One region of the Sphingosinicella xenopeptidilytica genome, then DNA from elsewhere that is predicted to be linked to it. Evidence: riboswitches for the same ligand, from Rfam matches in the RefSeq annotation. Region 1 holds a riboswitch; the other holds the start of a gene.
What was found. A riboswitch is a leader RNA that binds a small molecule or an ion and turns the genes downstream of it on or off. The one in region 1 is predicted to bind cobalamin.
Positions count from the first base shown of each region.

Region 2: linked by a shared signal. The riboswitch ahead of ACFQ00_RS18175 (TonB-dependent receptor plug domain-containing protein) and the one ahead of metE (5-methyltetrahydropteroyltriglutamate--homocysteine S-methyltransferase) in region 1 are both predicted to bind cobalamin.

Region 1 covers NZ_JBHTIK010000008.1:229,989-245,237, forward strand. Annotated here, with positions in the region: gene ACFQ00_RS13635 (SMP-30/gluconolactonase/LRE family protein) at 1-799, shown strand, start outside; gene metE (5-methyltetrahydropteroyltriglutamate--homocysteine S-methyltransferase) at 1,003-3,342, opposite strand; cobalamin riboswitch at 3,583-3,802, opposite strand; gene prpB (methylisocitrate lyase) at 3,851-4,759, opposite strand; gene prpC (bifunctional 2-methylcitrate synthase/citrate synthase) at 4,769-5,926, opposite strand; gene ACFQ00_RS13655 (MmgE/PrpD family protein) at 5,940-7,439, opposite strand; gene ACFQ00_RS13660 (acyl-CoA thioesterase) at 7,436-7,837, opposite strand; gene ACFQ00_RS13665 (short-chain fatty acyl-CoA regulator family protein) at 7,974-9,380, shown strand; gene ACFQ00_RS13670 (TetR/AcrR family transcriptional regulator) at 10,443-11,252, opposite strand; gene ACFQ00_RS13675 (amidohydrolase family protein) at 11,740-12,972, shown strand; gene ACFQ00_RS13680 (hypothetical protein) at 13,043-13,456, shown strand; gene ACFQ00_RS13685 (DUF1330 domain-containing protein) at 13,910-14,197, shown strand; gene ACFQ00_RS13690 (alcohol dehydrogenase catalytic domain-containing protein) at 14,190-15,215, shown strand.
Region 2 covers NZ_JBHTIK010000015.1:287,926-303,174, forward strand. Annotated here, with positions in the region: gene ACFQ00_RS18120 (acetyl/propionyl/methylcrotonyl-CoA carboxylase subunit alpha) at 1-1,719, opposite strand, end outside; gene ACFQ00_RS18125 (enoyl-CoA hydratase/isomerase family protein) at 1,719-2,507, opposite strand; gene ACFQ00_RS18130 (acyl-CoA carboxylase subunit beta) at 2,504-4,123, opposite strand; gene ACFQ00_RS18135 (TetR/AcrR family transcriptional regulator) at 4,127-4,837, opposite strand; gene ACFQ00_RS18140 (TIGR00645 family protein) at 4,969-5,520, opposite strand; gene ACFQ00_RS18145 (pirin family protein) at 5,676-6,536, shown strand; gene ACFQ00_RS18150 (OsmC family protein) at 6,607-6,999, shown strand; gene ACFQ00_RS18155 (zinc-binding dehydrogenase) at 6,986-7,948, opposite strand; gene ACFQ00_RS18160 (AMP-binding protein) at 8,032-9,609, shown strand; gene ACFQ00_RS18165 (VOC family protein) at 9,598-10,011, opposite strand; gene rpmE (50S ribosomal protein L31) at 10,152-10,382, opposite strand; cobalamin riboswitch at 10,483-10,681, shown strand; gene ACFQ00_RS18175 (TonB-dependent receptor plug domain-containing protein) at 10,759-12,630, shown strand; gene ACFQ00_RS18180 (ABC transporter substrate-binding protein) at 12,618-13,406, shown strand; gene ACFQ00_RS18185 (FecCD family ABC transporter permease) at 13,403-14,368, shown strand; gene ACFQ00_RS18190 (ABC transporter ATP-binding protein) at 14,365-15,066, shown strand; gene ACFQ00_RS18195 (LysR family transcriptional regulator) at 15,018-15,249, opposite strand, start outside.

The DNA of each region.
Region 1 (15,249 bases):
GCATTCGGGCCGGCTGTGGTTCTCGGACATGGAGGACATGCGCGTCCGGTCTGTCGGCCCCGGCGGCGATGTCCGCGACGAACTCGTGCTCGACGATTATCCGTCCGGCCTCGGCTGGCTGCCCGACGGCACCTTGCTCGTCGTATCGGTGAAACGCCGGCAGGTGCTGGCACTGGCGAACGGCGAGGTCCGCGTGCATGCGGATCTCGCCCGCCATGCGCTCTCCTATGCGAACGATATGGTCGTCGACAGCAAGGGCCGCGCCTATGTCGGAAGCATGGGCTTCGACATCTGGGCCGACCCGGAATTCAAGCCCGGCAACATCTGTCGCGTCGATCCTGACGGATCGGTGCGGGTCGTCGCCGACCGATTGGCCTTCCCCAACGGCAGCGTCATCATGCCGGACGGCCGGACGCTGATCGTTGCGGAAAGCCTGGGCGGAAAACTGACCGCATTTTCGATCGCGGAGGACGGCTCGCTCGGCGAGGCACGTACGTGGGCCGAAATGGAGGGAGAAACGCCGGACGGTATTTGTTTGGATGCCGCCGGCGGAATCTGGGTGGCAAGCGCGATTCCCGGGCGTGTGCTGCGCTACGAGGCGGGCGGGCGGGTGACGCACCACGTTCGCCTGCCGGAAGGCCGCAGCGCCTTTGCCGTCGCGCTCGGCGGCGTTGATGGGCGCGACCTATTCCTCGCGATGTCGTCCGTCCACGGAGACACGCGCGAAGCGCGCCTGTCGAACCGGCCAGGCAGCATCATGGTCGCCCGCGCACCTTATCCGGGCGCGCAGTCCGAATGAGTGATGCGTCCTGAGGCAGGTTGTTGGTTTAAGCGAACCGCCGCTGATCGAGAAGCCGACCGGCGCGATGCTGGCGGAAGCACAGCCGCTTAAAGCAATGGCTCTCTATCGAAAACCTGCTCATCGTTTTAGCGGGCACGCCATGTCCAACGCCCGATGGTATTATCGGTCATTGAACATGGCAGAGAAACCAGCGCGGACGATTAAATTTTCGAAATGCAGGCCCTCAGCGCGGCAGCTGCAGCCACCATGTTGACCAGCGCCGGTTTTACGTCTTCCCATTTTCGAGTCTTGAGACCGCAATCGGGATTCACCCATAGCTGGCTTGCGGACAGGCTTTCGCTTGCCTTGACGAGAAGCGTTTCCATTTCGGCCGTCGAAGGTACGCGCGGTGAGTGGATATCGTAGACTCCCGGCCCGATCTCGTTGAGGTAGCTGTAGGCGGAGAATGCACCTAGAAGCTCCATCTTCGATCGCGCCGTCTCGATCGAGATCACATCGGCATCCATCGCGCCGATGGCGGCGATGATGTCGTTGAACTCCGAATAGCACATGTGCGTGTGGATCTGGGTTTCTGGTTTCACGCCCGATGCAGCGAGGCGAAACGCATCGACCGCCCAATCGAGGTAACACTGCCAATCGACACGGCGCAGCGGCAGGCCCTCGCGTAGCGCCGCTTCGTCGATCTGCACGATCTTCGCCCCCGCGGCTTCAAGGTCCACCACTTCGTCGCGGATGGCGAGCGCGATCTGACGACAGGTATCCGCACGCGGCTGGTCGTCGCGCACGAACGACCATTGCAGGATCGTCACCGGGCCTGTCAGCATCCCCTTCACCGGCTTGTCGGTCAGCGACTGTGCGTAGCGCCACCAATCCACCGTCATCGGCTTCGGCCGCGCGACGTCGCCGTAGATGATCGGCGGCCGCACGCAGCGCGATCCGTAGCTCTGTACCCAGCCGCCGCGCGTGAAGGCGAATCCCGAAAGCTGCTCGCCGAAATACTGCACCATGTCGTTGCGCTCGAACTCGCCGTGGACGAGCACGTCGAGCCCGATTTCCTCCTGCCAGCGGATGGCGCGCTCCGTCTCCTCGCGGAGGAACGCGTCATATCCCACGTCGTCGAGCAAGCCCTTGCCGTGTGCTGCGCGCGCCTTGCGCACCTCTGCTGTCTGCGGGAAGGAACCGATGGTGGTCGTCGGCAGCGGCGGCAGATCGAGGATCGCCCGTTGCGCCGCGATACGCTCGGCGAACGGCGTCGCCCGCACGGACCAGCCCGCGTCCACGCTCGCCAGCCGCGCGCGTACCGCCGGGTCGCGCACCAGCGGCGAGGCCCGCCGCGCGGCGATCGAGGCCGCATTCGCCGCCAGCGCCTCCGCAACGCTTTCGCGCCCATTGTTCAGCGCCTTGCCGAGCAGCGCGAGTTCCTCCAGCTTCTGCACGCCGAACGCCAGCCAGTCCTTCACTTGCGGATCGAGCTTCGTTTCGAGGTCGAGATCGATCGGTGCGTGCAGCAGCGAACACGAAGGCGCGATCAGCAGCTTCGTGCGCCGCGCCGCGACCGGAGCGATCCGGTCGAGCACGGCGGCGAGATCGGTCTTCCACACGTTGCGCCCGTCGACGACGCCGAGCGACAGCGTGAGGTTCGCGGGCGCCTTTTCCACAACGGCATCCAGTTGCTCCGGCGCGCGCACCAGATCGACATGCAGACCCGCGACCGGCAGGCCGACCGCCGTATCGAGATTGTCGCCGAGCCCGCCGAAATACGTGGCCAGCATCAGCTTCAGCCCGGAAACGCGCTCGGCGAATTCGGCATAGGCGGTGCGGAACGCCGCGCGCGCCTTGTCATCGAGGTCGAGCACCAGCGCAGGCTCGTCGATCTGCACCCAGTCCGCACCGGCATCGCGCAGCCGCGACAGCAGTTCGACATACACCGGCAGCAGTTCGCCGAGCAGCGACAGCGGTTCGAATCCTTCCTGTGCGGATTTCGCGAGCAGCAGCCATGTCACCGGGCCGATGATGACGGGCCGCGTGTGGATGCCGAGCGCTTTCGCTTCGCGGAATTCATCGACCGGCTTCGTCGTGGTCAGTTCGAAGCGTTGGCGCGGGCCGATCTCCGGCACGAGATAATGATAGTTGGTGTCGAACCACTTGGTCATTTCCTGCGCGGGCACATCGCCTTTCCCGTGCCCGTTTCCGTGCCCATGCGTGCAGCCGGTGTCGCTGTTCCCCGCCTGCGTGCCGCGTGCCATCGCGAAATAAACGTCGAGCGAATCCGGCGCGCCGAGCGGGCGATAGATCGCGGGAATCGCGCCCAGCATCACGCTGGTATCCAGCACCTGATCGTAGAACGAGAAATCGCCCGACGGCACGACATCGAGCCCCAGCGCCTGCTGGCGCTGCCAGGTCGCGGCGCGCAGCTCTTTCGCGGTGCCGAGCAGCGCCTCGCGCGTGGTCTTGCCGGACCAGCAGGATTCGAGCGCGGTCTTCAGTTCGCGGCGTGCGCCGATGCGGGGAAAGCCGAGGTTGCTGACGTAAACGGGCATGGGAAATCTCCTTCCGGCAAGGCGCTCCGCCTGCCGGTTTCTGGTGTGCGAAAATGCTGCTGGGGAAATGGCGCGCCGCGTCAGCGGGACGCAGCGCGCCTGCTCATTCGGACGGAAAACATCGGACGGGTCATCGGTTCACACCTGCACTATGGGCAGACACACCGATGGGCGCGCGAGGCATGGACCAGCGGCCCGTGCACGGCATCTCGCGCGATCCACCGGGGCACCCCGCCCGAGGAAACGTATCGCGACGAGGCAGGTCTCCTGGCTCGCGGGTCATCGCTGCGGCTCCGGCCTTCCCGACGCAATCACGCGCCAGTGGCATGAAAGGAACCGCCGCTCGCCGCTTACAGTTGCGGGGGCAGCGCCGGATTCCACCTGCACGCAGGCGCCACCGGCTTCCCGTCTTAGCCCGGCGCGCTTGCGCACGCCGGGAACCTCGACCCATGCACCTTACCGTGCCCGCCGCCGGTGTCAACACGAACATAAAGAAATCTTTATATCCTTATTGCGATGGCAGCACCGTCCTCACGATCGAGGCATCCAGCGCCTCATAATCGTGAAGACCGATCGTCTCGTAGAGTTCGGCGCGCGTCTGCATCTCGCCGATCATGTTGTGCGTGCCGCCGTCCTTCGCAATGGCGGCGTAGAGCTTCGCCTGCGCCTTGTTGGCAGCGCGCAGGCTGGAAACCGGCCAGATCACCATCCTGTAGCCCATCTCCTGGAATTCGGAGGCGGTGAAAAACGGCGTCTTTCCGAATTCGGTCATGTTCGCGAGCAACGGCACGCCCGGCATGGCCTTCGCGAACGCCTCGAACATCTCGCGCGTCACCAGCGCCTCGGGGAAGATTGCTTCGGCCCCCGCTTCGACATACAGCTTCGCGCGCGCCACCGCCGCTTCAAAACCTTCGACCCCCGCCGCATCGGTGCGCGCGACGATCACCATGTCCCGCGCGGCCCTTTTCGCGGCGGCAACCTTGGTGGCCATGTCGTGTGCATCGGCGAGTTTCTTGCCATTGAGGTGCCCGCATTTCTTCGGCAGGATCTGGTCTTCCAGATGCACGGCGCCCGCGCCCGCCTCCTCGAAGCTGCGCACCATGTGCATCACGTTCAGCGCCTCGCCATAGCCGGTGTCGCCGTCCACCAGCAGCGGCAGGCCGGATGCGCGCACGATCTGCCGGATGAAGAACGCCACCTCGTCCACGGTGATGATGCCGAGGTCGGGAAGCCCCATGCTTGCGGTCATCGCTGCGCCCGAAAGGTAAAGACCCTCGAACCCGGCCGCCTTCGCCTGCAATGCGGCGTGGCCGTTGTGGGCGCCCGGAAGCTGGAAAATTTGCGGCCGTTCCAGAAGCGCGCGGAACCGTTTCCCCGCACTTTGCTTCGGCAATTCGTCTGCAATCAGATACGGCATATTCGCTCCTTACGCGGCCGGGATCTCGCCGCGCCGCGCGAGCGGCACGAAGGCGAGATTCTCGGGGCCGATATAGTTCGCCGACGGGCGGATGATCTTGTTGTCCTGCCGCTGCTCGATCACGTGCGCCGCCCAGCCGGATGTGCGCGCGATGACGAACAGCGGCGTGAACATCGCCGTCGGCACGCCCATCAGGTGGTAGGAAACGGCACTGAACCAATCGAGGTTGGGGAACATACGCTTCGCATCCCACATCACCTGCTCGATGCGCTCGGCGACCCTGAACTGCCGGTGTGCGCCCTGTTCGTCGGCGAGCGCCTGCGCGACACGCTTGATGACGACATTGCGCGGATCGGCCACCGTGTAGACGGGATGGCCGAACCCGATGACGACCTCCTTCGCGGCGACGCGGCGGCGGATATCGGCCTCGGCCTCATCGGCATTCGCGTAGCGCTTCTGGATCTCGAAGGCGACCTCGTTGGCGCCGCCGTGCTTCGGGCCGCGCAGCGCGCCGATCGCGCCCGCGATGCACGAATACATGTCGGAGCCTGTACCCGCGATCACCCGCGCGGTGAACGTGGAGGCGTTGAACTCGTGTTCCGCATATAGGATCAGCGACGTGTGCATCGCGCGCACGAAGCTGTCGGATGGTGCCCGCCCGCGCAGCAGGTGCAGGAAATGCCCGCCGATGCTGTCATCGTCGGTTTCCACCTCGATCCGCCGCCCGTGGTGCGCAAAGTGATACCAGTAAAGCAGGATCGATCCGAGCGATGCCATCAGCCGGTCCGCGATATCCCGCGCGTCGGGCAGGTTGTGGTCGTGCGTCTCCGGCAGCATGCAGCCGAGCGCCGAGACGCCGGATCGCATCACGTCCATCGGGTGCGCGGCGGCGGGGATCGCCTCCAGCGCCGCCTTCACCGATTGCGGCAGGCCGCGCAGCCCCTTCAGCTTTGCCTTGTACGCGGCAAGCTGCACGGGCGTCGGCAGTTCGCCGTGAACGAGCAGGTGCGCGATCTCCTCGAATTCGCTCGTCTCGGCGAGATCGAGGATGTCGTAGCCCCGATAATGCAGATCGTTTCCCGTACGGCCCACCGTGCAGAGCGCGGTGTTGCCCGCGGCGACGCCCGAAAGCGCCACTGACTTCTTGGGCTTGAACTGGGCTCCCATTTTTTTCTCCGGTTCAGAAGATGCCGGCCGGTGCGGCCGCGCCCAGCCGCTCGGCCGGTACGATGAAATTGAGCTGCGCGACCTCGGCCGCGCTCAGCAGCGGCAGGCGCTCCACGAGGCCGATGAAGCGATCCTGCTCGGCCCGCTCGACGATTCCCTCCGCCAGCGTGCGGAACTTCTCGATGTATTGCGGGCGTGCGAACGGCCGCGCACCTGCCGGGTGGGCATCGGCAACACCGAGTTCGTCGACGATCGAGCGGCCGTCCTTCATCTTGATGATGACCTTGCCGCCGAACGCCTTGTCGCTGCCCTTGGCGTGATAGCGCGCGGTCCACGCCGGGTCCTCCTCGGTGGAGATCTTGTGCCACAGGTCCACCGTGTCCGGTCGCTGCGCGCGTTCGGGGGCGTAGCTCCGCGCGTGGTGCCAGCCGCCGTCCTGCAGCGCGACCGCGAAGATATACATGATCGAATGGTCTAGTGTTTCGCGGCTCGCCTTCGGGTCCATCTTCTGCGGGTCGCTCGCGCCGGTGCCGATCACGTAATGCGTGTGATGGCTGGTCTTGATGAGGATGCTTTCCACATCGCCGAAATCGCCGACCTTCGGCCCCATGCGCTTCGCGAGGTCGATCAGCGCCTGGCTCTGGTATTCGGCTGAATATTCCTTGGTGTAGGTGTCGAGGATCGCGCGCTTCGGCTCGCCCGGCTCGGGCAGCGGCACCTGATAGCTGTGCGCCGGGCCGGAAAGCAGCCACGCGATGAAGCCGTCCTCGCCTTCATAGGCGGGCGAGGGGGCGCCTTCGCCGCGCATCGCGCGGTCCACCGCCTCGATCGCCATCTTGCCCGCGAACGCGGGAGCATAGGCCTTCCACGTCGAAATCTCGCCCTTGCGCGATTGGCGCGTCGTCGTCGTCACGTGCAGCGCCTGCTGGATCGCCTGATACGTCACTTCGGTCGAAAGCCCGAGCAGCGCACCGATACCGCCCGCCGCGCTCGGCCCCAGATGCGCAATGTGATCGATCTTGTGCTCGTGAAGGCAGAGGCCTTTCACCAGATCGACCTGGATTTCATATCCGGCCGCGATGCCGCGCACGAGTGCTGCGCCGTCCAGCCCCTTTGCCTGTGCGACGGCGAGGATCGGCGGGATGTTGTCGCCGGGGTGGCTGTAATCGGCGGCGAGGAACGTGTCGTGGAAATCGAGTTCGCGCACGGCGACGCCGTTCGCCCATGCCGCCCATTCGGGGCTCACCTTCACATCCGGCGGCAGGCCGAACACCGCCGCGCCGCGCGCCGCCTGATGGCCGAGCGCCTGCGCCCGCGCCGAGCGAATCGGGCCGCGCGCCACGGAAGCCGCCGCGACGGCGGCGTTGTCGATGATGCGGTTGCCGATCATCTCGATCACGTCCGCTTCGACGGCAACCGGATCGGTCGCGACGGCGGCAAGTTTCCACGCGAGCTGGTCCTCGCGCGCCAGCGGTTCGGCGGATTTATAGGTGCGGACGGTGTGCAGCTTCATGAATTCACGCTTCCTTCGTTGCGGGGTATTCGGGATCGACAGGTACCGGCCTGCCGTTCGCGTCGACGGCGACCATCTCGAACTGGCCGCGCATCGCCGGTTGTCAGGGTTTCGACCGTCACGGCGACCTCGACGGTCATCGAGGTACGGCCGACGCGGGAGACGTGCGCTGCCAGCTCGACAAGCTGGCCAACCGCGACGGGCATATGGAATGCGACCTTGTCGGAGGTGGCCATCACGACGGTTCGGCGGGCGCGGCGGCTGGCGGCGACGAACGCTGCCTTGCCCATCAGGCTGAGCGCGGTGCCGCCGAACAGCGTGCCGTAGTGGTTCGCCTGCTCGGGGAAGACCATCTCCACGAAGCGGGTCTCGTCCGACCGATCATTGTGCATCCGCATCGCGCTCCTCCGCCGGACGCTTGCCGTCGCAGCAAATTCGCAATATTCACACTCTCGGTGAGTCGATAAGTCCTGAATTTGCAAAGATTTGTGGACGATTTCGACGGAATTGCAAAAATTGCGAAAGAGTCGAAGCGTGCGCAAGGTGTTCATGGGTGTCCGGCTGCAGCGGCTGCGGGAGGAGCGGAACCTCAAGCAGATCGAACTCGCCGCGGCGCTCGGTATCTCCACGAGCTATCTGAACCAGATCGAGCATAATCAGCGGCCGCTGACGGTGCCCGTCCTGCTTCGCATCAACGCCGTGTTCGGCGTTGACGTGCAGCTCTTTTCGGAAGCCGACGAGGCGAGGCTCATCGGCGACGTCCGCGAGGCGCTGTCCGACGAAGCGCAGACCGAGCACGTCTCTCTTGCCGAAGTTCGCGAGCTTGCGGCCGGGATGCCGGCGATGGCGCGCGCGTTCGTATCGCTGCATCATCGCTACCGCGAGGTCGTGGAGCGTGCGGAGGCGATGGCGGCGCAGCTCGGCGACGACTGGACGGGAGATGCGCCCGCGCGCACGCCGTTCGAGCAGGTTCGCGATTTCTTCTACGCGCGCCGCAATCATATCCCCGAGTTGGATGCAGCGGCGGAACGGCTTTACGCCAAAGCCGGTCTCGGGCCGCATTCGGTCCATGCCGGGCTCGTCCGCTGGCTCGATCAGCGGCACGGCATCCGTGTCGTTCCGGACGACACCGATGCCTTGCAGCGCCGGTTCGATCCGCGCGCCCGCACGCTCCATCTCGCCGCGCATCTGCGCCAGGGTCAGCAGGCCTTCCAGATGGCGACGCAGCTCGCCTTCCTCGAACTCGGCGACGTGATCGATACGCTTGCGTCCGACCCCGCGCTCGGCACCGAAGAGACGCAGAGTCTCTGTCGGATCGGTCTCGCCAACTATTTCGCCGGCGCCCTCCTTCTCCCCTACGCCCCCTTCCTCCGCGCCGCCGAAGACGGGCGCTACGACATCGAACGGCTCAGCCGACACTTCGGCGTCGGCTTCGAAACCATCTGCCACCGCCTCTCCACCCTCCAGCGCCCCGACGCGCGCGGCGTCCCCTTCTTCCTCATCCGCGTCGACCGTGCCGGCAACATCTCCAAGCGCCAGTCCGCTACCGACTTCCACTTCTCCCGCGTCGGCGGCTCCTGTCCCTTGTGGAACGTCTACGAAGCCTTCGCCCAGCCCGGCCGTATCCTCACCCAGATCGCGCAGATGCCCGATGGCCGCACCTACCTCTGGATCGCCCGTACCGTGGGGCGCGGCGGCACAGGCTACGGCGAACCCGGCAAGACCTTCGCAATCGGCCTCGGCTGCGACATCCGCCACGCGGACCGGCTGATCTACTCGAAAGGCCTCGACCTGAAAGATTCGAGTTCAGCCACACCCATCGGCGCCGGCTGCAAAGTCTGTGAACGCCCATCCTGCCCACAGCGCGCCTTTCCGCCAATCGGACGATCTCTCGCCTCAGACCTGAACAGAAGTGGGCCCATACCCTATCTTTTCAAGTGATCGCACCAAGGCGAAATGAGGCTTGGAACGAGCGTGGGATATCGTACGAGCAACGTTCGAAGTGCATACGACCGGAGCGGCTGACGCTAACAATTAAGACGTTCAGGGGTGAAATTGCAGCCGCTGATACCTGCCCCTCGTTCACCTTACATGATGCAGGCCACTTCGCGCTTCACGACGGGGGTTAAATGCAGCGTTTTTCGTTCTAAAAAGCGTCTATCGCGCGGACCACGTGCTAGTCTCTTTTGACGGACGATGCGGGGCCATCAGGCATTCGGTAAACCAATCGCGACGACATGCCATGCCGAAGCGGACAGCACACCATCCTCATCGCGTAAAGAATTCGACGGGAATAGAGAGCTCAACGATATCGGGCCTGTCTTCCGAGATCGCCGGAAGTGGCTGCGCGCGACGCAGAGCCGACATGTCTATGTGATGATGAAGCGCAAAGGCTAACAGGTCGGCAAGAACATCGTTTATAGGCTGAACCGTGAGGAAGGCCTAGTTTTGCGTGCAAAACAGCTGCGCAGGCGCAAGATGGTCGTGCATCGGCAAGCCCGGCCCACGCCGCAGCGGCCGAACGGAGCATGGAGTCTGGACTTCTTCTACGACCAACTGAGTGATGGGCAGAAGTTCCGAATGCTGACGGTGGTGGATGTGTTCATTCGCGAGGCGCTGGAGATCGGGGTGGGGCCGAGCATGTGGTCGAGGCTCTCAACCGTCTGGCTCGGCAGCGTGGAGCACCCAAATATTTGTTTGCTGACAACGGAGCAGAATTTACCGACCGCTTGGTGGATTTATGGGCTTACGACCATAGTGTCCGGACCGACTTCAGCTGCCCCGGCAAACCGACAGATAATGCCTATACCGAGACTCGGGCGGGTCGCTCCAAGATGAATGTCTGCCAAAGTGGTGCTAACTACGTAATCGGACCAGTCGTCACGGGCAGTCCAGACCGCGATATTCACGCAGCATCATATATTCTGGAGAGTGACAAATGTTTCTGCGGAGGCCTTTGTCGAAAAGGCCGACAATAACCACCCTGTCGGCGTTCATCCAGTTTTAAATGATTTCAGGTCGCTTTCGGCTCTCACATAGTCCATTGAACAAGATTTCTATAATGGAATCCTCTAAAGAATCTGCATTCTCCTCAGAATTAAGGTCGATGCCTTTCGTTGTATGGGTGACATTCCCTTGAGATACTACTGTGGCGGCGACAGCTGTTATGATCGCACTGACATTGTGAAAGGGAAGGTCTTTAATCGTCTTGTCTTTGAGGGCGTCAGCCAGCATGATGCCGATGACGTCAAAGCCTCTCATGAGATGGCGGTCGAGAAGCCATTCCAGCCTGGGGCTGATCGTGACGGCCTCATGGAGGATTATGCGCGTGAATTGCGGGTTTTGAAGATTGGCGCGAAAGAGACGGCGAACCAGTATCTTCAGCCTTGATACCGCGTCGATGTCCTTTAGATCGTGAGGAACCGTACCGAATACGATGCCTCGGCGTTCGACGATATGGTCGACCGCCGCTTTCCAAAGCGCTTCCTTTGACCCGAAATAATAGTGAACCATCGATTGCGTGAGCCCCGCGGCCTTGGCGATCATGGTCGTGCTGACGGCCGCATAGCCATGCGAAGCAAAAAGTTCAGCGGCCACCAATAGCAATCCGTCACGGGAGCGGTTGGTGTCGGTCAACACGGGTTGCGCCGCAATGTCGGATCGAGACTTTTTCCCGCGGCGAGGCGGCACGCGCTGTGCCTCACGCTGATCGGCGGCCTTGGCCCCCTTTGCCTTTGCCATATCTTCCCCTTGCGGAAACAGAACAACTATGCGGTCATTTTGACCGCTATCGCTTACGTCTTCGATATTCAACCTCTGGGGCCTTTCAGCTTGATCGTCAATTCAGTCGATAGACCTCTCGGCTTCGTGCTGCAGTCTTCTGGCAATTCCAGTTGGCGCTGATCCGATATCACAGTGATTCCGAGCGCCAGTGCGCCTTGCCCTCGACGCGCTACGTACGGCCTGCTTCTCAAGCAACGGATAAATACATCGAATGTGCCGATAAATCTAATGATAAAACGGACAATATGTCAAAGATTCATATGGGAGCGTCCGGCCTGATTGATGGAGCGGAGCCTCTAAACCCAACGCACATACCGTCAAAGGTGCCTAAGTATTCGGCGAATATGCTGAATAATCTTGAGATTGAGAATGGGTGGAAGTCTCGTGCAATCTAGCGCATGGGTGGATGATTGAAGGGCAAATAGGTCTATTGACGATGCGCAGATAGTGATATAGCGTCCGCCCCGAAAAATTAATCAGTCGCACGTGTTTCGGGCGTCGAATCGGGAGAGGGTCCATGGCTGTTACTGAAAAGGTTATTCTGGCGTCCGGAGACGGGCATGTGGGCCCTCAAACCAAGGACTACAGGCCTTATGTCGACCCCGAGTTTCGGGAGGATTTCGACGCGTATTTGGCCAAACATCAATGGATGTGGTCGCCGGCGGAGCCGACGTCGATGCTTCCGGCAAAATGTCATGATAAGCTGCGCATCGACGAAAGCTTCATTCCAGGTGTGGGCAGCCCGGTTGCTTGGGACCCGAACCTGCGGCTTCGTGCCTATGATGAAGAAGGTATAGTCGCCGAGGTTCTGGTGCCGGACGATCAGAACCGCAATGATCCCCCATGGGGTTCTGGGCTTGCTACGAGCGCCGTCGCCAGAAGCAAAGGCGAGAACTACTCGCCCGAGTGGCAGCGGCGTGGTGCCCGCGCCTATAATCGTTGGCTGGCGGATTTTTGCTCTACCGATCCACGCCGTCTCCTCGGCTGCATCATTCTGGGTACGCTCGAAGATGTCGACTGGGCTATCGAAGAGGTTCGGCGCTGTTACGAGGGCGGTCTCCGCACGGCCGTGATGCTTCCGCTCGACTATTATCTGCCCCTTTATCATCACCCTCGCTACGATCCGTTCTGGAGGGTTTGCGAAGAGTTGGATCTCACGATCAATATCCACCTCTCGAAGGGCGGGCCGGATTGGGTTGGCAATAGTTTGAATACGATATCCCTGCTCTGGTTCACGGAAGCCATGTGGTTTGCGCAGCGTCCGCTTTGGTGCGCGATGTTCGGCGGCGTTTTCGATCGTTTCCCGAAGCTGCGTTTTGTTTTCTCGGAAATCGGAGCGGACTGGGTTTCGCCCCTGCTGAGGGACCTCGACGGCTTGGTCACGAATCCGGATGAATTGTTCACGCGCTTTCCCAACGAAAGCGCTCCCGAACTGATTCCTTCAGAATATTGGGCGCGTAATTGCTTCCTGTGTCACTCGGCGACCAATTTTGTCCTTCGGGATGGCCTGGAATCGGGCTTGCTCGACCGTGTCCCCAACGTGATCTGGGGCGCCGATATCGGCCACGGCGAGGGTTTTTGGCCGCAAGGCCGCGAAGTTTTGAGACCCGTGATCGAGCGGCTGCCTGCTCCGAAACTACGGCGCTTCCTGGGTGAGGACTTGCCGCGAGCCTATCCGGCGGCCGGCAACCTGCGGGATATTGTCGATCGTATTGGCCCGACGGTCGATGAACTCGGGCTTGCAGCCTGATCCTATGGCAAAAACGGTATCCAGCGTGAGGTCAGTCGCGCTGGATACCAGCCTTGTGGAGGTGCGAATAATGAATGCAGTTCTTGATGCCGAGGGACGTTCCGCGAAGAAGCCCGGACCTCCTGGCACGCTTCTGTTCGAGAATGCACAAATTCGGATCTGGGAACTCATTCTGGGGCCAGGGGAATATTGTCTTTGGCATGATCACCCGTACGATCATCTCCTGATTGCATACGACGGTGCCAAGATCGAAGGTGTGTACGCGGATGGGGAACGGATCTGCCTGGATGTCGACGACAGGCAAGCTTACTACATACCCAAGGGCGCTCGCACGGAAGCAGCGCGGAATGTCTCCGAGGATAGAACGCTCAGAGAATTGATCGTCGATCTCAAGGTGCCTGCACTCGACAATAACGCTGTTGCGATCGTGAACTTCTTTCGTCCCGAGACACCAACCACCGCGACGGCGACTCCCACGTTCTGACATACGGGCCGTTCTCACTGACACAGGCACTGGGATTTCAGGATAGGCACTTGCATTCGGTCGGACGGGATCGGGCCTGTTCTGACTTGGCTTGAGGCAGCCACCCTAAAGCCGACACTCCTACCATAGGCTTGTGACGAGCGAGGGTCAGTCACCTGCCGCGATCTCGTTTTTATCCGGGGGACGGGGGCCGCGAGTGCTGCCGCTGATCTGGGCACCGATGGGATTGTCATTTTCAGTCATGGAGGTCGGTAGCTTGGCGGTGTTCCCTCCACTCTGTGTACACTGCCGGGCGTGCTTAAGCCTATGCTCCGGCGGGTGGCGGTACGGTGGGCGTCTTGTCATATGTTGCGTCTGGTCGGTGAAGAAATGCGCAGCACCATGTCATTGACGGAAGCGATGTCAGGAATCTAGTGACCGCTGCTTGAGTAACTGCTGAAGGAATAGCTGTTCATGAAAGCATACATCCTGGCCCGTGCGGCGATCTCTGATGCAAATGGATATGCGACCTATTCGGCGGATGTGCCCGAGGTCGTTCGCCGCTTTGGCGGACGTTTCCTTGCCCGTGGTGGCCGGACGGTCGGCCTGGAGGGGGCCGTCTTCGAGGGCCGGGTCGTTATCATCGAATTTCCCGATATGGCGGCTGCTGAGGGCTTCTATAATTCACAGGAATATCAGATATTGAAGAAACGCCGTGCGCCATTTAGCTCGGTGGAGCTTATCGCCGTGGAAGGTGTTTGATGCGGCATCCGATAGCGATACTGCGCAGTTCTTCCTGATGGCCGGTAGTCAGTTCCGAGCAGTTGTGCAAACAGGATATGGCAATTCTTCTGTCCTCGAACTGCGGATGATAAATTCCAGTGATCCTGGGCCAAGTGAAGTGCGTGTACGGCATAGTGCGATTGGCGTGAACTTTCATGACATCTACGTTCGGACGGGTTTGTATCAGACGCTGACGATACCCGGCGTCCCCGGCATCGAAGCGGTAGGCGTAATCATCGCTGTTGGGCCGGGTTCCGGCGATTGGCGTGTCGGCCAGCGCGTCGCCTATGTAGATCGCGGCTATGGTGCCTATTGTGAGGAACGGAACGTCGCTACTTCGCTTCTTGCCGAACCGCCGGAGAGTCTTTCGGACGGCGTTGTGGCGACATCGCTCGTTCGCGGCCTGACCGCCGCGATGCTGTTGGAAGAGGTGTATCAGGTGCGGCCGGGCGATCGCTGCCTGATACATGCGATCGCCGGCAGCATGGGCCAAATGCTGGCGAGCTGGGCCCGGCATATCGGTGCCGCGGTGGTCGGAACGGTAGGTAAGCGGTCGGTTCCTCCCGAGATCGCAGCTGTCTGCGATAACATCTATTCCTATGTCGAAGACGGCTGGAGCGAGCGGCTGGTGGCCGAACAAGGCGCGACATTCGATTATGTCTGCGACTCTGTCGGCACTCCCACTTTCGGCACATCGCTCAAGGCAGCGAAGTCCTGCGGCCATATTGCGCTGTTTGGTCAGTCAGGTGGAAAGGTGGAGCAGATTGACGTCGACAGGTTGGCTGTAAAGTCGCTCACGATAACGCGCCCCATCCTATTCGACTTTATCGCCGACGCCGTTCGGCGTGGCTCGATGATGCGCAGTCTCACAGATATGGTCAACGCCCGCGTGCTGCGCTTTCCCGATCCCCTCTGCCTTCCCCTCGCCAAGGCAGGGGAGGCACAGGCCATGCTCGAGGAACGATCCGTCACGGCACCCATCGCTCTCATTCCGTAGCCGGCCGATTGGCTGTGATATCGTCAGAAGTATC
Region 2 (15,249 bases), on a different contig from region 1:
CCCCTCGTCCGCCGCCCGACGCACCGTATGGGTCGTATCGGCAAACGCCCAAGTCCCCCCCGCCGCCGCAATCCACAGCGTAGCCCCCTCGAAAGCATAGCGCGCCAACCGCCGATGCCCCGCGATATCGAAGCGAACGCTGTCTTCGTCTTGCGCGATGATCTCCAGCCGGGTCTCCCCAGCCTCCCCCGAAACCAGCAGGGCCTCGCCATCCCGCCGCACCGAGAACCGGCCCGCCCCATGCGCGCCCGAAAGCGCGACCGTCGCCGCCATCCACCCGTTCGACCGCCACCCCGCACCGCCACGCACAGAGTGCAGCGCCGCCGCCAGTACCGGCACCCACTCGGGTGGCGTTGCGGCATCAGCCGAACCCGACGGATAGTGGCGCGCCACAAACCCGGTGGTCGCCTCGCCCGCCGCGAATTCTCCTGAGCCGAGGATCTCCGCAAGGAACGCCTTGTTGGTGGGAACGCCAAGGATCGCAGTATCCTCCACCGCCCGCTTCAACCGCCGCCGCGCCTCTTCGCGATCCGCACCCCACGCGATGATCTTCGCGATCATGGAATCGTAGTGCGGCGACACATCGGTGCCGGCACGAATCCCATGGTCAATGCGCACACCCTCTCCCTCGGCCGGGCTCCACAAATGAACCGGCCCGGTCTGCGGCAGGAAGGCGCTTGCCGGATCTTCCGCGCACAGCCGCACTTCGATTGCGTGGCCGCGAAGCGCCACGTCGTGCTGCCCGAACGGCAGTGGCTTTCCCGCCGCGACATCGAGCTGAAGCCCCACCAAATCGAGCCCGGTGACAAGTTCGGTAACCGGGTGCTCAACCTGGAGACGGGTGTTCATTTCGAGGAAGTAGAAAGCCCCATCCGCCGCCAGCAGGAACTCCACCGTGCCCGCGCCGACATAGCCGATGGAAGCCGCCGCCTGCACCGCCGCCGCGCCCATACGGGCACGCAGCGCCGGATCAACGGCAGGCGAAGGCGCTTCCTCCACGACCTTCTGGTGCCGCCGCTGGATCGAACAATCGCGTTCGCCGAGATGAACGATATTGCCATGCCGGTCACCGAACACCTGGATCTCGACGTGGCGCGGCTCGATGACGGCGCGCTCAAGCAGCAGCCTATCGTCACCAAACGCCGTGCCCGCCTCCGCGCGCGCAGCCCGCAGCGCATCCGCAAGCCCCTCCGACGCGGTCACGATCCGCATCCCACGGCCGCCGCCGCCCGCAGACGCCTTCACCATCACCGGGTAGCCGATCCGGCCCGCTTCGGCGATGAACGTGGCGTCGGACTGATCCTCGCCCTGATAGCCGGGAATGCACGGCACACCCGCCGCGATCATGCGCCGCTTTGATTCAGCCTTATCCCCCATCACGCGGATCGCTTCGGGATCGGGTCCGATAAAGACGATGCCCGCACGCGCGCAGGCCTCCGCGAAGGCCGCGCGCTCAGAGAGGAAACCGTACCCGGGATGGATTGCATCGGCACCCGTGCACCGCGCGGCTTCGAGGATGCGCTCAATATCGAGGTAGGACTGCGCCGCAGGGGCGGGACCGATGAGAATGGCCTCGTCGGCCTCTTCGACATGAAGCGCATCGCTGTCGGCGGCACTGTAAACCGCAACCGTGCGGTATCCGCGCCCGCGCGCGCCTCGTATCACGCGGCAGGCGATCTCGCCCCGGTTTGCCACGAGTATCTTCGAGAATTCCGGCATCACAAGCCCTCTACCCAGCGTGGATTGCGCTTTTCCCGGAACGCCTGCACGCCTTCGCGGCCTTCCTCGCCGCACACGGCAGCGGCAAACACATCGGCCGCACGGTCAACGAAACCCTCGGGAATGGCCTCCAGCGACAGCAACAGAGCTTTGGTAGCGGCGTTCGCGTGGGGACCGCAGCGATCGATGCTGGCGAGCACCTTCGCGGTAAGCTCGGCAAGTTCCGCCTCATCCGCGGCAGCGGCATCCGCAAGCCCGATAGCGAGCGCCTCGTCAGCCCCGATTACTGTCCCGCCGAGTGCGAGACGCCGCGCCGCCGGAAGCCCGATGCGGGAAACCACGAATGGGGCGATCTGCGCCGGTACCAGCCCGAGCGTCGTCTCCGAGAGCGCAAAGCGCGCGCGCGGCCCGCACAGCACAATATCGGCACAGCAGGCGAGACCGAAGCCGCCGCCGAAAGCAGGACCATCGACAACTGCGACCACGGCAAGCGGAAGTGCAGCAAGCCTGCGGTAGACTTCAGCACCGCGCTTAGAAAGCGCCGCGATCGCATCATGACCGGCGGCAAGTACATCGGATTTCAATTGCGCACCCGCGCAGAAGCGCCCGCCCGCGCCGTGAACGAGCAGCGCCTTCAACGTGCGGTCGCCGGCCACGGTATCGAACAGATATCCAAGCGCCGCCAACAAGGCATCGCTCATCGCGTTGCGGGTTTCCGGATCATCGATCGTCGCGGTGATGATGCCGCCGCGCCGCTCGACACTGAGCGGCCTCCCCCCATCAGTCACAGCCGCGCCACCCCAAAACTATTGGGACGCAGCGTCCGGAAATCCGCCTCCGCGACGGTATCGAGGCAGAATCCGACCACGCGGCGCGTATCGCGCGGGTCGATCAGTCCGTCGTCCCACAAACGCGCAGTCGCGAACAGCGCAGTCGATGCGCGGTCGTATGCGGCGACCACCTTGGCACCCGCCTGCGCGATACGCTCCATATCGGGCTCCTGTCCCCGCGCCCGCGCGCCTTCTTCCGAAACAATGGCGAGCACCTTCGCGGCCTGCTCGCCGCCCATCACGGCAACGCGATTGTTCGGCCAGGCGAAAATGAAACGCGGATCGAAGGCACGGCCGCACATGCCGTAGTGCCCAGCACCGAAACTGCCGCCGATCTGAATCGTGATCTTCGGCACCGAAGCATTGGTGACCGCCTGGATCATCTTGGAACCGTGCTTGACAATACCGGCGGCCTCCGCCTCAACACCCACCATGAAGCCGGTGGTGTTCTGAAGGAATAGGATCGGCGTTCCCGACTGGCAGCAGAGCTGGATGAACTGCGCCGCCTTGGTGGCGCCATTCGCGTCGATCGGACCGTTGTTGCCGATGATCCCGACAGCATGGCCCATGATCGCGGCATGACCACACACCGTATGCGGGCCGTATGCGGGCTTGAAATCCAACCAGTCGCTGTCATCTGCGATCCGGGCGATCAATTCGCGCACGTCATACGGCTTGCGGTAATCCGTCGGAACGAGGCCCAGGATTTCCTCCGTCGGGTAGCGCGGCGCGGGCGTAGAGCGTTCACGCACTGCAGGAAGCCGACTGTTCCAGCCGAGCTTGGCGACGATCTCGCGCGCCGTGCAAAGTGCCTCCGCGTCATCTGCCGCGAGATATTCACCAAGGCCCGTCGTCTCGAAGTGCAGCCGGGCGCCGCCCAGTGTCTCATCGTCAGCGATCTCGCCCGTCGCCGCCTTCAGGAGCGGCGGCCCGGCAAGGAACACCTTGGATCGCCCCCGCACCAACACGACATAATCGGCAAGCCCGGTCTGGTAGGCGCCGCCCGCCGTCGACGAGCCGTGCACTACGGAAATCACGGGAATCCCCGCTGCCGAAAGCCGGGCGAGATTGGCGAACGTCGTGCCGCCGCGCACGAACATCTCCGCCTGCAACATCAGGTTTGCGCCGGCACTTTCCACAAGGTTGAGAAGCGGCAGCTTGTTCTCGAGCGCGATCTGCTGCGCGCGGATCTGCTTGTCGACACCGTAGGGATGGCTGGATCCGCCCTTGATGCCGGCGTCCGATGCGATCACCATCACACGGACACCCGACACGAAGCCGATGCCGATCACGAGGCCGCCGCCATAGACATTCTCCTCGCCATCGTCCTCATGACAGCCGAGCCCGGCGAGCGTTGAAAGTTCGAGGAAGGGTGAATCGCGATCCAGAAGTAGGGCAACGCGTTCGCGCGGCAGAAGTTGACCACGCTTATGGAATTTTTCCGCCGAACGCTCCGAGGTGTGACGCACCTTGTCTTCAAGCCCGCGGAATTGGGCGATGAGTGCCAGATTGGCCGCGCTGTTCACGCGGCACGCATCGCTGTTCGCGATGAAAGCGGTTTCAAATGGCGGCATGGCTCAGCGCTTTTCGGCGACGCTTGCCAAGGTGGCGGCGACGTTCTCCAGCCTTCGCGTGACCTCCGACAAGGCGCCGGCAGACGATGCGCCGCCAATCCCTATGCCTGCAAACAACTGCCTTGCGATCGCTTCGACCGCCGCTTCAATATTTAAGGGCCGCTTATTTAGAAGTGTGCGCTCACCGACATGTTGAATGGCACCGAAAAACATGTCCCGGACATATTCAATGACAGCGTCAGGGCGCACGTCACCGATGCGCTGCCCGTCCGTAAGGATCGAATCGACAAGACGGGCATATCTCTGATTAAGACTATGCACCGCGGACCCATAATAATCTTCCCAGTGCAGCTCGCGATAGATCAGCTCGTGCATTCCGGGATTTTCGGCCATGTCTCGAAAATTGATGAGGATCAGAAGCTTGATCCGCTCCGCCGTCCCCTCGATCCGCGCCGTGTCCCGCGCCATCCTTTTAAGGTTGGGCGTCATCCAATCCGAAACCACCCGTGCCATCAGGTCACGGCGATTGGGAAAATACTTGTAGACTGTCGCCTCTGAAATGCCGGCCTTTTCCGCGATATCAGCCATCGACGTCCCACGCAGTCCGCGCTCTTCAACGAGCGCGCGCGCGGCTTCCAGGATTTCCGGCTCCCTGAAAGCCTTTCGTCTACGCCACGCCGGCCCTCCGGTTTTTTCCTGAGCAGCCTTCGCCATCTTCGCCATCCCGACAGTAAATGAGGATGACTTCCTAACATTGGTTGGGAATGCCTTCAAGCCGCTATCGGAAGGCAGATATGCTGATGAGGTGAAGGCCCGCTAGAGCCCCGATATGGGATGGGTGGCGATCAGCTTTGGTGTTTCTGTTGCGTCATTCGGTCGACATACGCAATGCCAATGGCCGAGAGAATGAACACGGTATGGATGATCGTCTGCCACAGCACACCCTCTGCGGTGATGCGCGCGGTGGGCAGGCCGATGTTGCTCGCCTCGATGAACGTCCTGAGCAAATGGATCGACGAGATGCCGATAATCGCCATCGCCAGCTTCACCTTCAGCACGCCCGCGTTCACGTGGCTCAGCCATTCCGGCTGGTCCGGGTGGCCTTTGAGGCCAAGGCGCGACACGAACGTCTCGTAGCCGCCGACGATGACCATCACGAGCAGGTTCGAGATCATCACCACATCGATGAGGCCGAGAACGAGCAGCATGATCTGCTGCTCGGTGAACTCCCAGCTGTGCATGACGAGGTGGTAAAGCTCCTTCAGGAACAGGAGCACATAGACGCCCTGCGCGGCGATGAGACCCAGGTAGAGCGGCAGCTGCAGCCAGCGCGAGCTGAAAATGAGGAGTGGAAGCGGGCGGAGCGGCGACGGCGCGCCGGAATCGGAATCGGACATGGTTGCGGCGTATCAAATACGAGGGCGATTCTCCAAGGCCGTTCCGCTGCGGGAAACGCCGGGTTGCAGGCGCGACCCCTCCCCCTCCCACCCTGCGTTCCTACATGGGTACACGAAGGCGGCGGGTTTGCCCCTCGGCACACAGGAGCACGAAGATGAAGACGATCACAACGCGCTACACCAACGAACAGCGCCACTGGGTGGGCGACGGCTTTCCGGTGCGCTCGCTGATCTCCTATCATGCGCAGGGCAGCGCGATCAGCCCGTTCCTGCTGCTCGACTATGCCGGACCGCATGTGTTCGAGCCTGCCGAAACCCCGCGCGGGGTGGGCACGCACCCGCACCGCGGCTTTGAAACCGTCACCATCGTCTATGACGGTGAGGTGGAGCACAGGGATTCCGCCGGGAACGGCGGCATCATCGGTCCCGGCGACGTGCAGTGGATGACGGCGGCCGGCGGCGTCCTCCATGAGGAGTTCCACTCGAAGGGCTTCACGCGCGCAGGCGGGCCGTTTCGCATGGTCCAGCTGTGGGTGAACCTGCCCGCCAAGGACAAGATGGCGGGAGCCGGTTACCAGTCGATCGTGGACGCGGACATTCCGGTCGTCGACCTCGACGGCGGCAAGGCACGGATCATCGCAGGCACGCTCGGCGGCAAGACCGGCCCGGCGCGGACGTTTACCCCGGTGAATGTCTGGGACGTCCGCTTGGCTGATGGCGCCGACGTCTCGCTCGAACTGCCCGAAGGCCACACGACACTCGTCGTGGTGCTGTCGGGCCGGGTGCTGGTGAACGGCGAGGATGCGGGAAGTGCCGAGGTGCTCGAACTGAGCCGGGCGGGAACCTCGGCGCGGTTCAAGGCGGAGGCCGAAACCACGCTGCTCGTGCTCACCGGCGAACCGATCGATGAACCGATCGTCGGCTACGGCCCGTTCGTGATGAACAGCGAGACGGAAATCCGCACCGCCATCGACGACTTCAACAGCGGTCGCTTCGGCCGGATGGCTGCGGCATAGTGGAAGGGAGGCAGGCGCACACCGCCTGCCTCCCTTTTCCTGTTGAGGAGGCGACATGGCCGAAATCACCATTGCACGCGTGACCGCGAATATCGGCATGGACGACTACAAGGTCGATGTCCGTGCCGGGCATCACACGCTTGTATCCGACGAACCCGAGAAGATCGGCGGTAGGGATGCTGGGCCGGCGCCGTTCCAGCTGCTACTTGCCGCGCTCGGTTCGTGCACGGCGATCACGCTCCGGATGTATGCGAAGCGCAAGGACTGGCCGCTCGAAAGCGCCGAGGTTGCGATGCGGCATTTGAAGGATGGCGAGACCGCGCGGATCGAGCGTGTGCTGACGCTCTCCGGCAATCTCACGGACGAGCAGCGCGCGCGGCTGGCGGACATCGCCGAGCGTACGCCGGTGACGCTTGCCATCAAGAACGGCGTGGCGGTCGAAACGACGCTTAGCGGATCCTGAGTACGACCTTGCCGATGAGGGTGCCTGCCGCCATTGCCGCGAAGGCTTCGTCGGCGCGTTCCAGCGGCGCCTCTAAGCCGATGACGGGGCGGTAGTGAGACGAGGCAAACAGTGCGTCTATCGCCGTTCGGGCACGTGATCCACCTGCGGGGTCGCGGCGGCTGAACTCTCCGGCACGGACGCCAATGATTTCGATGCCGTTGAGGAGCGCGAAAGGCTCCGGAATACCGCCTGCGAAACCGATCAGCAGGTAGCGGCCGTTCCAGCGCAGCGTCTGCGCGGCGGGTGCGAACAGTGCGCCGCCGACTGGGTCGAAGACGACATCGACGCGGTCCTTCAGCGCGGAAAAGTCGGGTGCGGTGCGATCGATAACGAGCGTTTCATAGGCACCCGCCGCACTTGCGGCGGCGCATTTCCGTTCATCTGACGCAGCGGCGATCACATGCGCGCCGAGTGCCTTGCCCATCGCGACCGCAGCGAGACCCATGCCGCCCGCCGCGCCCGTGACCAGCAGCGTTTCCCCTTGCATCAGCCGACCGCGCTCCACGAGCCCGACCCATGCGGTGAGCGCACCGACCGCGTAGGACGCCGCTTCCGCATCCGAGCACCCAATGGGTGCGAGGCGCACGCTTTCCACGCCGAGCGTGACCGCTTCGGCAAGACACCCCGAGCGCGCGCCGACAACGACACGGCGCCCCACCAGCGCCGGATCCACTCCCGCACCCGTATCGGTCACGATGCCCACGCCTTCGACGCCCGGCACGAAAGGAAGCTCTGGTTTGAACTGGTATGCGCCCGACAGCATCAGGAGGTCCGGGAAGTTGAGCGCCGCTGCCGTCAGCACGACGCGGACCTCGCCCGCCGCAGGGAGCGGCGCATCCGGCCATGCAGTCTCGAAACGCAGCCCCGAGCGATCCTCGCTCAGATGGTGGCAGACCCACGCCTTCATCGCGCCCCTTCCCTTCGACTTTTAACGGCTTGCCTCGGATGGCGGCGCGGGGGAAGTTCGAAAAAGGGAGAGGAGAGCCGACAATGGGCGAGGATTGGAGCTTCGGTCGCATCGCCGCCGCGATCGGCGGTGCCGTCGATCCCGATCTTCCGGCGCTGATCCACGGCGATCACATAACGCGCTGGGGCGATTTCGACCGGCGGACCGACGCGCTTTCTGCCGCTTATGTGACCGCCGGCGCCGTGCCGGGCGACAAGGTCGCGCACCTGATGCGGAACAACCCCGCCTATCTCGAAACCACCTTCGCCGCTTTCAAGGCGCGGCTCGTCCACGTGAACGTCAACTACCGCTATACGGGCGAGGAACTGCTCTACATCCTCGAAAATTCCGATGCCGCAGTGCTGGTGTTCGATGCCGATTTCGCAGACCTCGTCGATGAGATCAGGCCCTCGCTGGGGCAGGTGAAGCTGTTCGTGCAGGTGGGCGGTTCGCCGCCCGCATGGGCGAAGGAGCATGACGAACTCGCCAAAGCCATGGCTGCCCCGCTCGCCCTCACGCACCGCGACGACGACATGCTGTTCATCTACACGGGCGGCACCACGGGCTATCCCAAGGGCGTGATGTGGGACCAGAGCGTGATCTGGACAATGCTCGGCGGCGGCGCAGCAATGATGGGCGGTGCGCCGCTCGAAACGCTGGACGCCCTGCTCGACAATGTCCGCGCCGGGATCGGACGGCGGCGGTTACTCGTGATGCCGCCGCTTATGCACGGTTCGGGATTCCTGATGGGCCTCTATGCAATCGCGACGGGCGGCACGGCGATCACCTTGCCCGGCGCGAGCTTTCATCCGATCGAAGCCGTCGCGGCGTGTGCGCGGCACAAGCCGAACAGCGCGGTGATCGTGGGCGATGCTTTTGCCCGGCCGTTCCTGAGAGCGCTCGACAACGGCGGCGGCGACATCGCTTCGCTCGACCTCATCATTTCCTCGGGCACGATGTGGAGCCCGGAGGTGAAGGCCGGGCTGCTGCGACACAATCCGAAGATGATGCTGATCGACGCGCTCGGCTCTTCGGAAAGCATCGGCATCGGATCGGCCGTACAGGGCGCGCACAACGCCGGCGAGGCGACGCGCTTCGTTCATGACCCCGACACGATCCTGGTGGACGAGAACCTGCATCCCGTGGCGCCCGGAGACGTAGGCCGCATCGCGCGCGGCGGCCTGCTGCCGCGCGGCTACTACAAGGACGCGGCAAAGACCGCCGCGACCTTCGTGACCATCGACGGCAAGCGGTACGCCATGGCGGGCGACCACGCCGTTCTGGACACCGACGGCGCCTTCACGCTGATGGGGCGCGGCAACCAGTGCATCAACACGGGCGGCGAGAAGGTGTTTCCCGAAGAGGTCGAGGAAATGCTGAAAACGTACCCTGCGGTGGACGATGCGCTGGTGTTCGGGATGCCCGACGAGACATGGGGTCAGTGCGTGACAGCCGTGGTGGAAGCTGAACCTTCCGAGGTCACCGCTATCCTTGCGCATGTTCGCAGGCACCTTGCCGGCTACAAGGTGCCCAAGCGGCTGCTCGCGGTGCCGAGTGTGCCGCGCGGCCCGAACGGCAAAGCCGACTACGCAGCCGCGAAGGCGATGGCTTCAGCGCTTTGAGAAGCTCGGCGCGTTCAGCACCTCGAGCTTGATACCGTCCGGGTCTTCGAAGAACACCGCGTAATAATCCGCTGAATATTCAGGATAGAGCGCGGGTGCATCGAGAATACGCGCCCCAGCGTCGCGGAGCAGGGCGTGGATGCGATCCACCTCCGCCCGGTTCTCCACCGACCATGCAAGGTGATGGATACCGGGGGCATAGCGCTCGTGCGCGGGGCCCGAAAGCCGCGCCTGCTTGAGCCCGATCGAAGCGAAGCCCTGCGGTGTGCGGATATCCCACTCGCACTCGCCATCTTCGCGCACGCACGTGTAGCCGAGCGCATCCAGCAGCAGGCCGTAGACGCGCTTCGAGGCCGCGAGGTCGCTCGCGTTCAGATCGATGTGATGAATGAGCCCATTCACGGCGGCGTGTCCTAGAGCGCGCTGCGTGAAATCTGACGCAGGGCGCGCGCTCTATCTCTTTGTTGTCGCATCGTTTGGGGCGGAAAACCGGTTCCCACTTTTCCGCACGATGCTCTAACGGAGCCGCCGCCGCACAGGGCTTACTTCTTGCCGAGCGTGAGCCCGCCGAAGCGCTTGTTGAAGCGCGCCACGCGGCCACCGGTGTCGAGCATCTTCGAGTTGCCGCCGGTCCAGGCCGGGTGCGTCGTCGGATCGATTTCGAGGAGCAGCGTGTCGCCCTCCTTGCCCCACGTCGAGCGCGACTGATAGGTCGTGCCGTCCGTCATCTGCACGGTGATGGTGTGGTAATCGGGGTGGATATTCTGCTTCACGTCTTTGCTCCGTCGTCAGCGACTGGTTTCCGACCAGCCGCCAGGAAAGCGGGGCCAATAGCCGAGCGGGGCGCCACTTGCAACCCGGGGCGTGAGCGACTATCCCCGCCGCCGACATGGTGCCCCGGCAACGGGGATAATAGGGAAGCCGGTCTGAAACCGGCGCTGTGCCCGCAACTGTAGGCGGATAGCCTGCGTGCCACGATGCCACTGGAACGGCCCCATCGGCCCGACCGGGAAGGCGGCACGCAAGGCGACAACCCGCGAGTCAGGAAACCTGCCATGTCTGTCGTCCACGCCCGGCCGGGTCCAGCCGATCGCGTGCGAGCAGTCATGCCCGCTGAGACGATGTGTGAACATTGCTCAGGGAGTCTTTATGATTGCTGTTTTTCTTCTTTCCGCCGCAGCCATTGTCGACGACGGCACGCTGGTCGTTTCCGCCGCGCGCGAACCCGTTGCCTACAGCGAGACGGGCGGCGCGCTGACCGTGATCGACGGCGCCACCATCGAAGCGGTGGCGCTGCCGCAGCTCGTCGATCTCCTCAGGCTGTCACCCGGCGTTTCCGTTGCCCGTTCCGGGCCGACCGGGGCGCAGACACAGGTGCGCATCCGCGGCGCCGAGGCGAACCACACACTGGTTTTCGTGGACGGTATCGCTGCCAACGATCCGGCGACCTCCGGCGAGTTCCGCTGGGAAACCCTGCCCTCCGACGGTATCGCCCGCGCCGAGGTGCTGCGCGGGCCGCAATCGGCGCTGTGGGGCTCCGAGGCGATCGGCGGCGTCGTGTCCGTCACCACGGCGGAGTCGACGGACGGCACGCGCATCTTCGGCAGTGCCGAGGCGGGCTCGTTCGGCACGGTTCACGCGGCGGGAGGTGCCGGGGTTGGCAGCGACAAAGGTGGTATCATCGTGCAGTCGAGCTGGTACGACACCAAGGGCATCGACAGCTTCGGCGGCGGCATCAAGGAACGCGACGGCTATGAATCGCTGATGCTCTCCGCGAAAGCCTCTGTGCGGCCCATCGAGAACGGCGAGCTTGGCCTTGTCGTGCGCCATACCAATTCGCTGAGCGAATTCGACGGGTACAACAGCTTCTATATGCGTGACGACACGCTCGACGCGACGCGCATCCGTTCGACCGCACTGCGCGGCTTCGGACGCGTGGAGACGCTGGACGGGCGCTGGCGGCACGAGCTGTTCGGCAGCTACGTTACGACCGACAACATCAACCGCGACGGCGACACCTTCCTGAACCGCACCGACGCCGAAGTGTTCGAAACCGGATACCAGACCGGCATCGACTTCGGCAGCGAGGCCTTCCGCCACCGCGTGACCGGCGCGATCGAATATCGCACGCAGCGTTTCGTTGCGGATGACGCCGAGTATTTCGGCGGCACCAACCAGCGCGTCTCGCGCGACCGGACCAGCTTCGTGCTCGATTATGGGCTTAGCGCGGGCGGCCTCGCGCTCGGCGCGAGCGTGCGCCGCGACGAGAACGATGCGTTCAAGGACGCGACGACGTGGCGGGCGAGCGGGCGCTACACGCTTGAAAACGGCTTCACCGTCCACGCGAGCGCGGGCAAGGGCGTGACCGACCCGACCTTCACGGAGATGTTCGGCTTCTTCCCCGGCAGCTTCGTCGGCAACCCCAGCCTGACGCCGGAGCGTTCGATCGGGTGGGATGTGGGTGCCGGTTATCGCACGGGCGCTTTCTCGGCAGACGTGACGTGGTTCCAGGCCGATCTCGAGAACGAGATCATCGGCACCTACGATTCCGCCACCTTCATGTCGGGCGTCGCCAACGCGACCGGCAAGAGCAAGCGCAAGGGCATCGAGGCGTCGTTCGACGCCAAGCCGCTCGGCTGGCTGACGCTTGGCGGCAGCTATACGTGGCTGGATACGAAGGAAGCGCAGGTCGCCGGGACCGCGCGGGTTCGCGAGGCACGCCGGCCGCGCCACAGCGGCAGCCTGCTCGCGACCGCCGATTTCGATGTGGCGTCAGTGACGTTCGCGGCGAACTATGTGGGCAATCGCAGGGACACGGACTTCGACAGCTTTCCCGCGCGGATCGTGACCTTGAAGGACTATGTGCTCGCCACGCTTTCGGGGCGTGTGAAGCTCGGCGGCGACTTCGAGTTGACGGGGCGCATCGAAAACCTGTTCGATGCGACCTATGAAGACGCCTACGGATACCAGACGCAGGGCATCTCCGCATTCGGCGGTATCCGCGTGAAATGGGGCGGCTGATCGCCCTCTTCCTGCTCGCCTTCGCCGCACCCGCGGCGGAGGCCGCAGCGCCGTCTCCGCCAACGCGCGTCGCCTCGCTCGGGCTTTGCACGGACGAACTCGTTCTGCTCCTCGCCACGCCGGGGCAGCTCGTTTCGGTCTCCTATCTCGGCCGCGACCGGCACGAAACACCGCTCGCCCCCAAGGCGCGCGGTCTCCACGGCAATGACGGCAAGTTCAGTTCGGTCGCGGCACTGAAGCCCGACCTTGTTGTTACCGGCGGCGCGGTGAACCGCTTTGCCCGCGCGCTCGCCGAGCGGACGGGGACACGTGTCGTCGACGTGCCGCCGCCGATGACGCTCGCCGAACTCAGGGCGAATATCCGCACGGTGGCGGCGGCGCTGGGCCATCCGGCGCGCGGCAAGGCGCTGATCGACTGGATGGAGGCGCGGCTGGGATCGCCGCTGTCGCCGAGCCAGACCGGCCTGATGATCACAGCGGGCGGGCTCACCGCTGCCCCGGAGTCGATCAGTTCCGAGCTTCTCGCTTATGCCGGGATCCGGCAGACGGGCACACCCACCGGCCGCGTGTCGCTGGAAGGGCTCATCGCCGCGCCGCCGCCGCTCCTCATCCACAGCCGCTATCGCAGCGGACAATATTCGCTGCCGCAGGAATGGATCGACAGCGCCGTCCACGTCGCCGGAACGCGCAATATAGAGGTGGACGGGCGCGCATGGCTCTGCCCCGGCCCGCTCGCCGCGGCTGACGTTGCGCGGCTGCGGGAGACGATCCGGTGACGGCGGCGCGGCTTTCCTTTCTGCTTCTGGCGCTGTTCGTGCCCGTGGCGCTGCTCTCGCTGCTGGTCGGCGAGGTACCCGTGGCAGCGCTGCTCCGAGATCCCGATCTCGCCCGGATGCTGTTCACGGAGCTTCGGCTGCCCCGGCTCGTCCTCTCCGCCGCTGCGGGTGCGGCGCTTGGGATCAGCGGCGCGGCCCTGCAGGGGCTGCTGAGGAACCCCCTCGCCTCGCCCGACATCCTCGGCACCTCGGCGGGGGCTGCGCTCGGGGCGGTGGTGACGGGCTATTTCCTTGGCTTTTCGGGAACGATCGCGATGGCGGGCGGCGGCATCGCGGGGGCGCTGCTGGCGCTCGTGCTGCTCCTTTTGCTCGCGGGGCGGGGGGCGTCCTCGACGACGCTGATCCTCGCGGGCATCGCGATCTCGGCACTCGGCGGCGCGATGATGAACCTCGCGCTGGCGCTCGCCGCGTCGCCGTTCGCCTTCTACGACATGATGTTCTGGCTACTCGGCTCTTTCGCGGATCGCAGCGTCGAACACGTCGGCGTCGGCCTCCCGGCCATGCTCGCCGGGAGCGCGCTGGTGCTTTCGGCCGCGCGCGGGCTCGATGCGCTGGCGCTCGGCGAGGACGTCGCCGCGACGCTGGGCCACGACGTGCGCGCGATGCGTTGGCGGATCGTCGGCGGCAGCGCGGTCGCGGTAGGCGGCGCGGTGGCGGTGGCGGGGATCATCGGCTTCGTCGGCCTGATCGTGCCGCATCTGGTGCGGCCGCTGGTGCGGAACCGTCCCGGCCCCGCGCTTTTGCCGAGCGCGATCGCGGGCGCCGTGCTGCTGGTGGCGGCGGATATCGTCACGCGCTTCCCGCTGAACGGCAAGACGCTGCCGATCGGGGTCGTCACGGCGATGCTGGGGGCGCCGTTCTTCCTGTGGCTGATCCTCTCGCGGCGCGGGGGGCAGTCATGAGCGGACTTGTCGCACGGGGTATCGCGCGGCCCTATCTCGCGGGCGTGCTCGACATCGCCGTGGCGCCCGGCGAGGTGGTCGGGCTGATCGGGCCGAACGGTTCGGGCAAGACGACGCTGCTGCGCGCGCTTGCCGGGCTCAGCGTGGGGGAAGGCAGCATTGTTGTCGGCGACAAGGCGCTTGACGCCATGACGTCATCGGAGCGTGCGCGGCGGATCGCCTACATGCCCGCCGGGCGCCGCGTCGACTGGCCGATGCGCGCGGACGATATCGTCGCGCTTTCGGGCGTGGATGCGAGCCGCGTGGCGGAAACGCTGGCGCGGGTCGGGATGTCGGCGTTCGCCGGACGGCGGGTCGACACGCTCTCGACGGGCGAGCGCGCGCGTGTACTGCTGGCGCGCGTGCTGGCGGGACGTGCGGACTGGCTGCTGCTCGACGAGCCGACGGCGAACCTCGACCCGGGGCACGAGCTGGATGTGCTGGCGATGCTGCGCGCGGAGGCGACGCGGGGTGCAGGCGTGCTGGCGTCGTTCCACAACCTGACGCTGGCCGAGGCGCACTGCGACCGCTGCGTGCTGATGGCGGGTGGGCGGATCGTCGCCGACGGCGCGCCGGGCGCAGTGCTGACCGAGGCGAACCTTGCCGCGGTTTACGGGATCGCGCGCGATGGGGCGGGCTGGCGGCGGAGTGCTTCCTGAACGAGTGACGTCATGCGCGCCACGTCGCTCCTCAGCGCCATGGCGACGGGGCTTTGCAGGACGGCGAGCGTGCGTGTGCGGTCGAAGCCGGACAGGTGGCGCTGGACGACGCCGGGTGCGGTATAGGAAGCGGGCATCACCGTGACGCCGAGGCCGGCGGCGACCATGGCGAGTGCCCGCTCC